DNA from 3 places in the Hydrogenophaga electricum genome. Region 3 is predicted to be linked to each of the others. Evidence: predicted binding sites of a transcription regulator. Region 3 holds the regulator's gene; each other region holds the start of a gene.
The links. The regulator FNR, encoded in region 3, switches genes on or off when oxygen is low (the NO sensors DNR and NnrR bind a similar motif). The targets are predictions, from matches to a motif close to TTGATNNNNATCAA.
Positions count from the first base shown of each region.

Region 1: a site for FNR is predicted at 1,376-1,389, ahead of QQK43_RS05980 (FeoA family protein). Genes of this name have one in related genera too.
Region 2: a site for FNR is predicted at 1,782-1,795, ahead of QQK43_RS15870 (TraR/DksA family transcriptional regulator). Genes of this name have one in related genera too.

Region 1 covers NZ_BSPB01000006.1:58,045-61,314, reverse strand. The annotation lists gene feoB (ferrous iron transport protein B) at 1-994, opposite strand, end outside; gene QQK43_RS05980 (FeoA family protein) at 997-1,320, opposite strand; gene QQK43_RS05975 (Lrp/AsnC family transcriptional regulator) at 1,447-1,923, opposite strand; gene QQK43_RS05970 (amino acid aminotransferase) at 2,074-3,270, shown strand.
Region 2 covers NZ_BSPB01000030.1:40,657-43,926, forward strand. The annotation lists gene QQK43_RS15860 (fumarylacetoacetate hydrolase family protein) at 1-728, shown strand, start outside; gene QQK43_RS15865 (VOC family protein) at 809-1,243, opposite strand; gene QQK43_RS15870 (TraR/DksA family transcriptional regulator) at 1,315-1,701, opposite strand; gene QQK43_RS15875 (enoyl-CoA hydratase/isomerase family protein) at 1,911-2,741, shown strand; partial or broken gene QQK43_RS15880 (PhaM family polyhydroxyalkanoate granule multifunctional regulatory protein) at 2,841-3,270, shown strand, end outside.
Region 3 covers NZ_BSPB01000001.1:151,204-154,473, reverse strand. The annotation lists gene hemN (oxygen-independent coproporphyrinogen III oxidase) at 1-1,061, opposite strand, end outside; gene fnr (fumarate/nitrate reduction transcriptional regulator Fnr) at 1,242-1,961, shown strand; gene QQK43_RS00720 (hypothetical protein) at 2,012-2,320, opposite strand; gene QQK43_RS00715 (nitrogen fixation protein FixH) at 2,382-2,762, opposite strand; gene ccoG (cytochrome c oxidase accessory protein CcoG) at 2,722-3,270, opposite strand, start outside.

The DNA.
Region 1 (3,270 bases), on a different contig from region 3:
ACGAGCGGCCCGAAAGCCCCACGGTGCCCATCAGCCGGTCCATCAGGAAGGCCGCGCGCGGCAGATAGCCCGAGTCTTCGAGCACGAAGATGAACAGAAACAGGATGAGGATCTGCGGCAGAAATACCAGCACGCCCCCGACGCCAGCGATCACGCCGTCGACCAGCAGGCTGCGCAGCGGCCCGTCGGCCAGGCGCGTGCCCACCCATTCGCCCAGTGCCGCCATGCCGGTGTCCAGCGCCTCCATGGGCCAGGCAGCCCAGGCAAACACCGCCTGGAACATGAGAAAAAGCAGCGCCGCGAGCCCCACATAGCCCCAGACCGGATGCAGCACCCAGCGGTCGACCCGGTCGCTCAGCGCCCAGCGCTGCACCGGGGTGTGCACCGCATCGGCCAGCAGCGCACGCACCTGGCGGTGCAGTTCGGCCGGATCGGGGATCTGATCGGCCACCCCTTCGGGGTGCGGCGCCACCGCGTGAGCCAGCACATCGTCAATCTGCGCCAGCAGGGCCTGGGCGCCGTGCCGCTGCACCCCCACGGCCGTGACGACGGGCAGGCCCAGACGCTCGGCCAGGCGGGCGGTGTCGATGCGCACGCCCTGCGCCGCAGCCACGTCGGCCATGTTGAGCACCAGCAGCATCGGCAGCCCCAGCGCGCGCGCTTCCAGCACCAGCCGCAGATGCAACTGCAGATGGGTGGCGTCGACCACGCACACCAGCAGATCGGGCGGCGCCTCGCCCGCCAGGCGACCGGTGAGCAGATCGCGGGTCACCGCTTCGTCCTGGCTCAGGGGCGCCAAGCTGTAGGTGCCGGGCAGATCGATCACCTGGGCGCGGCGGCCGGCCGGGGTGGTCAGCCACCCGGTCTTGCGCTCGACGGTGACGCCGGCGTAGTTGGCCACTTTCTGGCGCGCGCCGGTCAGCCGGTTGAACAGGGCGGTCTTGCCGCAGTTGGGCTGGCCCAGCAAGGCCAGGCGGGGAACGGGGGTATCCATGGTCAGCCCTGCGACGAAGACACGGGCCGCACCCGCAGCAGGGCGGCTTCGTGCGCCCGCAGGGCAAAAGTGGCCTGCCCCACGCGCACCGCCACCGGACCGCCCCGGAGCCAGCCACGCGAGACCACCCGCAAGGTCTCCCCAGGAAGGCACCCGACCTCGGCCAGACGGCGCAGGGTGCCCGCCTGCGTGCCGTCGGGGTCGGCCGCCAGGCGCACCAGCACGGCCGGCTGGTGCAGCGGCCAGGTATCAAGACCGGTGTCGCTCACCGGCCCGGGGCTCGCCTGGGCCAGGGGCGCCGGCAGCACCAGCGAGGCATCGGTCATGGGGCATCTCCGGAAAAGGAAAAACCGCACTGTAGAGAATGCGATGACTTCTCATTTGCGCCACATCAAGGAAATTCCAACGGGGGCCGGTGCCGGCCCATGCCCTCGCCAGCCGTGTGCCCGGGCCTACCCCGGCGGTATCGGCAAAGGCCCCACCGCACCCTTGAATTCCTGTAACGAGAAATAGGTGTGCACATGCCGCACGCGCGGCAGGCGGTGCAGCTTGTTCTGCAGCAGCGCGGAATACGCCCCCAGATCGGACGCGACGACCACGAGGATGAAGTCCTGCGGCCCCGAGATGCCGTGAAACAGCACCACTTCGGGGATCGCCATCACCGCCTGCTCGAACTCCACCGAACTGGCTTCGTTCTGGTGGTCGATGGTGACCATCACGAACGCCATCACGCCATAACCCAACCCCTGGCGGCTCAGGCGCGCGTGGTAACCCTGGATGAGCCCGCTGTCTTCCAGCCGGCGCACGCGCCGCCAGCTCGGCGACTGCGACAGGTGCGCCACGTCGGCCAGCTCGCCCGAGGTCAGGCGGGCGTTGTCCTGCAGGGCCTGCATCAGCCGGAGATCGGTGGCATCGCGCTCAACGGGCATAAGTTTTCCGTTTCAAGTTGATTTTTGAATGAAATTATTCTTTTTTTGAAGAAATGGCAAATAGAACTTACCGCTATCGGGCGGGCTTTCTAGAATTTGCGCACTTTCCGATTCTTCGACCTCGACACCATGACGCAGCCTGTCTCTTCCCTGTTCAGCCACGTGCCCGCCTACGGGGGCGACCCTATCCTCAGCCTGATGGAAGACTTCCAGAAGGATCCGCGCACCGACAAGGTGAGCCTGAGCATCGGCCTGTACTTCGACGAAGAGGGTCGCCTGCCGGTGCTCGAATCGGTGCGCCGGGCCGAAACCGCGCTGGCCCAGGCCATCGGGCCACGTTCCTACCTGCCGATGGAAGGGGCGGCCGACTACCGTGCGGCGGTGCAGAAACTGGTGTTTGGCGCGGCGCACGAAGCGGTGGCCAGCGGCCGCATCGCCACCATCCAGTCGCTCGGCGGCTCGGGCGCGCTCAAGGTCGGTGCCGACTTCATCCGCCGCTACTTCCCCGAAGCCGGCGTGTGGGTCAGCGACCCGACCTGGGAAAACCACCACGCGCTGTTCGAAGGCGCGGGTTTTGCCGTCCGCACCTACCCCTACTACGACGCCGCCACCGGCCAGCTCGACGTCGACGCGATGCTGGCCAGCCTGCGCGGCCTGCCGCGCGGCAGCGTGGTGCTGCTGCACGCCAGCTGCCACAACCCCACCGGCGTGGACCTCACGCGCGGGCAGTGGCAGCAACTGATTCCGGTGCTGATCGAAGGCGGCCTGATCCCCTTCATCGACATGGCCTACCAGGGCTTCGGCGACGGCCTCGATGACGATGCCTGGGCCGTGCGCGCCCTGGCCGATGCCGGCGCCCAGTTCTTCGTGGCCAACTCGTTCTCCAAGAACTTCTCGCTCTACGGCGAGCGCTGCGGCGGCCTGAGCGTGGTCTGCAGCGATGCGGCAGCGGCCCAGACCGTGCTGGGCCAGCTCAAGGCCACCGTGCGGCGCAACTACTCGTCGCCGCCCACCTATGGCGAACGGGTCATCACCACCGTGCTGCAGTCCGGCGAGTTGCGCACCCTGTGGGAGCAGGAGCTGGCCGCCATGCGCGAGCGCATCAAGGACATGCGCACCCGCCTGCACGCGGTGCTGCAGGCCCGCTTTGGCGATCAGCGCGACTTTGGCTACTTCCTGACCCAGCGCGGCATGTTCAGCTACACCGGCCTGAACGAGGCCCAGGTCGACACGCTGCGCGAGCAGCACGGTGTGTACCTCGTGCGCTCGGGCCGGATGTGCATGTCGGGCCTGTCGCGCCGCAACGTCGAGCGCGTGGCCGAGGCCATGGCCGCGGTGATGAACTGA
Region 2 (3,270 bases), on a different contig from region 3:
TGCGCGCCGCGCGCAACAGCGAAGTGCCGCACAGCTTCTACGAAGACCCGCTCATGTACCAGGGCGGCAGCGACGACTTCATCGGCCCGAACGATGACGTGGTGGTGCCCAGCGAGGACTACGGCATCGATTTCGAGGCCGAGATTGCGGTCATCACCGGCGACGTGCCGATGTGCGCCACGCCTGAGCAGGCGATCGACGGTGTGCGTCTGCTGATGCTGGCCAACGATGTGTCGCTGCGCAACCTGATCCCGGCCGAGCTGGCCAAGGGTTTCGGCTTCTTCCAGAGCAAACCGGCCACGGCCTTCAGCCCGGTGGCGGTCACGCCCGATGAGCTGGGCGATGCCTGGCAGGGCGGCCGCGTCAACCTGACGCTGCAGAGCACCTGGAACGGCCGCAAGGTCGGCATGTGCGACGCCGGCCCCGACATGACCTTCCACTTTGGCCAGCTGATCGCCCACATTGGCAAGACGCGTAACGTGCGCGCGGGCTCCATCGTGGGTTCGGGCACGGTGAGCAACCGGGGCGTCGAGGTCAACGGCAAGAAGGACTGGCCGAAGGGCTATTCGTGCATCGCCGAGAAGCGCGCCATCGAAACCATTCTCGACGGCAAGCCGTCCACCGGCTTCATGAAGTTCGGCGACACCATCCGCATCGAGATGAAGGGCCCGGACGGGCAGAGCATCTTCGGCGCCATCGACCAGAAGATCGCCCCGCTGGCGGCATAAGCCGCCACGCTCCGCCGCTGCCTCCCAGGAGGGGCGATCCGGCGGGGCGGCTCTTTGCCGGCGCGAGCGCCCCGTCCTCCTCAACTGGCGTAGAGGTCCGCCAGCGAAGCGAAGCCCTTGACCTCGATCGGGTTGCCGAAAGGGTCGCAGAAGAACATGGTCCACTGCTCGCCCGGCTGGCCCTCGAAGCGCACCTGCGGCGGCAGCACGAAGTCGACACCGGCGGCGGTCAGGCGGTCGGCCAGCGCGCGCCACTCGGTCAGCAGCAGCACCAGGCCAAAGTGCGGCATCGGCACCATGTGGTCACCGACCTTGCCAGTGCGGGTGGTCTTGAAAGGCTCGCCCAGGTGCAGCGAGATCTGGTGACTGAAGAAGTCGAAATCGACCCAGGTATCGGTGCTGCGGCCTTCGGTGCAGCCCAGTACGCCACCGTAAAAGTGGCGGGCCTCGTCCAGGTCGGTGACGTGGAAGGCGAAATGAAACAGGCTTCGGGTGGTCAGCAGGGTGTCGGGCATGCGCGCAGGATATCAGCGCGGGGCGGGCGTTTTTCGTCCCTGGCGGAAAAGCCCGGCTCGGCCACTGGGCCTCAGTAGCCGGGCGTGGGCGCGCTGCGGCTGGCCTGCTCGATCTTGTCCTGGCAGGCCACGCAACGCAAGGCGACCGGGTTGGCGTGCAGGCGCGCGGTGGCGATCGAGGTGCCGCAGTCCACGCACAGTCCGTAGCTGCCATCGGCCACGCGTTGCAGGGCCGCGTCGATGGCGATCAGTTCGGCCGATTCGCGCTCCTCCAGGGCGAAGGCCAGGTCGCGTTCGGCGTCGGCCTGTGCCCAGTCGTCGCTTTCCGTCTCGCGGGCATTCGCGGCCGCTTCGGCGCGGCCGATCTTGCCGCCGCGCTGTGCACGCAACTGCGCCAGCACTTCGGTGCGCATGGCCTGCAGTTGATGGCGGTAGGTGTCGGAAATCGGGGTGCTCATGGTTTCTCCTCGGGTTCGCATCGGGTGCCGCCGGCAGGCGGGCACGGGTTTTATCTTGCGCCCGCACCCTGGGCCGGGCATTGATCGGCGTCAAGCGGGTGACGCCCATGCGCCTGGCGAGAAGAAAACCCTCGGCGAAAAAGCGGGCGTTTCGGCGCAGAATCGTTGCTTTCGTCCCGCAAAAACAAGGAGAGACAACGGTGCCCGCCATCGATTACAGCCGCTACCAGACCCTCGACATCACCCGCCGCGGCCCGACCGTGGACGGTGTGCCCTCGGTGCTCGACATCCGCATGAAAGCCGACGGCCCCGGTGGCAACGGCAAGCTGCCCACCGCCGGCCACGACGGCCACTGGGAGCTGAGCGAGATCTGGCGCGACGTGGGGCGCGACGACAGCGTGCGCTGCGCCGTGCTGCGCGGCAGCGGGATGGGCTTTTCCGGCGGCGGCGATCTGGCGCTGGTGCAGGACATGGCGACCGATTTCGAGGTCCGCACCCGCGTCTGGAAGGAGGCGCGGGATCTGGTCTACAACGTCATCAACTGCGACAAGCCCATCGTCAGCGCCATGCACGGCCCCGCGGTCGGTGCGGGCCTGGTGGCGGGCCTGCTGGCCGACATTTCCATTGCGGCGAAAAGCGCGAAGATCGTCGACGGCCACACCCGCCTGGGCGTGGCGGCGGGCGACCACGCCGCCATCGTCTGGCCGTTGCTGTGCGGCATGGCCAAGGCCAAGTACTACCTGATGCTGTGCGACCCGATCAGCGGCGAGGAGGCCGAGCGCATTGGCCTGGTGTCGTTGGCTGTCGATGACGACACCCTGCTGGACAAGGCCTACGACGTGGCCGACCGGCTGGCCGCAGGCAGCCAGACCGCCATCCGCTGGACCAAGTACTCGCTCAACAACTGGTTGCGCCAGGCGGGTCCGGCGTTCGACACCTCGCTGGCGCTCGAATTCATGGGGTTTGCCGGGCCGGATGTGCGCGAAGGTGTGGCATCCTTGCGCGAGCGTCGTGCGCCGCGTTATGGTGCCGATACCTGACACCCTTCCAGGAGACGACATGGCCCCCCACGCTCCTTCCTGTTCGCGGCACCCTGTGGGGATGCCGGTCTTCCTGATGCGGTGTGACGGAGGCCGACCATGAGCGATACCCGCGGTTTTGGCGCCTTCGTGCCGGGCTTCGAATTCCTCCAGAACCTGGCTGGCCAGGCCGCCAGCGGTGTGGCACAAGGGCTGGGGGGCGGCGGCATGCCCAAGCTCTCCAGCTGGGTGGCGCCCACCTTCAATGTGGAAGAGCTGGAAAAGCGCATCGAGGAGCTCAAGGCGGTGCACTTCTGGCTCGACCAGAACACCAAGGCGCTGTCGGCCACCATCCAGGCGCTGGAGGTGCAGAAGATGACGCTGGCCACGCTCAAGAGCATGAATTTCAGCCTGGGCGACGTGGCGGATGCGCTCAAGATGCCGGCCGCCGCGTCGGCGTCGCCCTCGGCGGGGGCTTCCGGCAGCGCCGGGTACACCCCGTTTGCCGGCCTCGAAGTGCCGCCACGCACCTACGGCGCCGCGCCGGTCG
Region 3 (3,270 bases):
TGGTCCAGCGCATCGTAATAGTCTTCCAGGGTCTTGGCATTCTGGCTGTAGGTGGCGCCAATACGGCCAATGGCCGACACCCCGAGCGCAATGAGATCGCAGTCGGGCTGCGTGCTGTAGCCCTGGAAGTTGCGATGCAGACGCCCTTGCCGCTTGGCCACGGCGAGCGCATCGCCAGGCAAGGCGAAATGGTCCATGCCCACATACACGTACCCTGCATCGCTCATCGCATCGAGCGACATCGACAGCATGGACAGTTTGTCTCCCGGGCTGGGCAACTCGGCCGCGACGATGCGCCGCTGAGGTTTGAAGCGCGTGGGCAGATGGGCGTATGCGTACAACGCAATGCGGTCAGGGCGCAGCTCGTTAACCTGGGCAAGCGTTCGAGCAAACGATTCCGGTGTCTGCAGCGGCAGACCGTAAATCAGGTCCACATTGACCGACTCGAACCCGATCTTGCGGGCAGTATCGACCAATGCAAACACCTGCTCTGCGGGCTGCACGCGATGCACCGCCTTCTGCACGGCCGGATCGAAGTCCTGCACCCCGAAGCTCAGGCGGTTGAAGCCCAGGCGTGCCAGTGTCTGCAAGCGCTGGCTGGTAACGGTACGCGGATCCACCTCGATCGAGTACTCCCCACCGGGCACCAGCGTGAAATTGCGGCGCAGCATGGTCATCAAATCTTCCAGCTCCGGATCGGACAGGAAGGTAGGGGTACCGCCCCCCAGATGCAACTGTGAAACGTTGTGCCCTTTGCCAAAATGCTGAACCTGCAGTTCGACTTCGCGGGTCAAGTAGCGCAGATACTCGGCAGCACGCTCATGGTGTTTGGTGATGACCTTGTTGCAGGCACAGTAGTAGCACACCGACTCGCAGAACGGGACATGCACATACAGTGACAGCGGCAACGCCAACGAGCCTGCTCGACGCTGTTCAAGAGCCCTGACGTAATCTGCCTCGGTGAACGCCTCCACGAAGCGGTCGGCGGTCGGATACGAGGTGTATCGGGGACCTGGAATGTCGAATCGCTTGAGCAATTCGTCGGATATGGCGTGACTCACTGGCAGTTCTCCACTTGGGCGTTCCAATGTGCCTCAGTGGGTTGGCGGGGCCCTTGATCTTGGTCAAAAGAGACCGCGCGTACGGGGTTATCCCCACACCCAACGCCTTGATGGCACTGGGATTTCTCGACACCCTCCCATCCATGGGTTAAGCTTCGAGCGCCAATTGGCGGAAGATTTATGGACGTCCAAAGCATCAAAGTCGCCTGTTCGAGTTGCAACCTCCGCGAGCTGTGTCTGCCCATGGGCCTGAGTACAGACGAGATGAGCAAACTCGACAGTGTGGTTTCCACCCGTCGACGCATCAAGCGGGGAACAGCCCTCTTCAATGTGGGTGACAAGTTCACCTCCCTCTACGCGGTCCGCTCGGGGTTTTTCAAGACCTGCGTCACCACGGCCGATGGCCGCGATCAGGTCACTGGCTTCCAGATGACTGGCGAGATCATCGGTCTGGACGGCATCGTGAGCGACCGCCACTCCTGCGATGCAATCGCCCTGGAGGATGCCGAGGTCTGTGTGATGCCTTTTGATCAGGTCGAAGAACTCTCACGCGAATTCACGACCTTGCAGCACCATGTGCACAAGATCATGAGCCGCGAGATCGTGCGCGATCACTCGGTCATGCTGCTGCTGGGCAGCATGCGTGCCGAGGAGCGACTGGCGGCCTTTCTGCTGAACCTGGTGCAGCGCCTGCATGCACGCGGCTTCTCGCAGTCCGAGCTCATCCTGCGCATGACGCGAGAAGAGATCGGTAGCTACTTGGGCATGAAGCTCGAAACGGTCAGCCGCACGTTTTCGAAATTCGTCGACGAAGGCATCATCGACGTCAAGCAGCGCTATGTGCACATCAAGAACACCGACGGCCTGAGGTTGATCGTCAATCCAGGCACCTGCCGCTGACTGGCATCTGACATCTCACACCAAGCCCTTCGGTGCACCGAGGGGCTTTTTTATGACTGTGTCGGATCCCCTGCATGCGGGTGGCGGACACAGCCTTCGGGCCGCTGGTCCTCCGGCACAGGACAACGGTTCACCTCCAGCGGCGACATGGCGAGCAATGTGGTCAGCGCACTCGACGTCAGCGTGATGGCCCAGAAGCCAAAAAAGGCCAGGGTATAGACCGCTTGCCGGGACAACGCCAAAGGTTCACCAAACCAGTGCAGGTCGTGCGGATCCACCATGGCAAACACCAGCATTTCCAGCACGGCGGCGGCCAGAAATGACGGCCACCCTACCCACATCCATCGCTGCGCTTTCATCGTCGGTCTCCTCTACGCACGAAGTCGAGATTCGGGGTCGACGGGCTCGCCCCCGAAAGGCTCAGCGCTTAGGCGCCTCACCGGGCACCACGGGGGATGCCGCATGGTTGCGGGCCTGTCCGGCCGGCTGCATTTTGACAAGCGCGTCCACCCGCTCCTTTCCCTGCAGTGCTTTGGCAGCGGCCAGATCCCGCTCGTATTCGACCTTGTCGAGCACAGGATCTTGGTTGCTGTAGGCAATCACCGCTGTGGCAATGCCTGCCACCACAACAGCCATCGGCCCCCCCAATACCAGCCACATATGAGGGACCCGCCACCAAGGGATAGGTGCAGAGGCAGGAGACGTTTTCTGAGGGGAGTTCATGACCCAGTCCATGTGGTTGATGTGGTGAGGTTTCAGTTTATCGAGGAACCAGAAAGACAGCCTTTTCGGCGACTGCATCGGTCGGCTTCTCAGACGAGCGCACGAGAAAACGAATGGGGTGCGAACCGGGCTCTGCAGCATCCGGAGGAATTTGCACACGAACGGCGACCGAACGCACCTCAGTAGGCAGCACATCCACCCACCGATCCGACGCAATCACGATATCCGGCAGTCCGTCCACATCGAGAAAATAGCGTTGAGGGTGTTCAGTCGCGTTCATGACCTGCAAGCGGAACACATTCTCGATCCGCCCTTGCTCCACCATGCGAGCCAGTGCTCCACGATCACGGATCACATCCACTTTCAGCGGGGTGCGTAAATAAAGGCTGACCAGTAAGGCCGCCGTGATAGCCCCCAATGCCGCGGTATAGACCAGCACCCGGGGCCGGAAGGCGCGCCGGATCATCGCCTGCCGACTCCAGCCTTGTGCCACGCCGTTTTGTGTGGAATACCGGATCAGGCCACGCGGATACCCGACCTTGTCCATGACCTCGTCGCACACATCAATGCAGGCACCACAACCGAT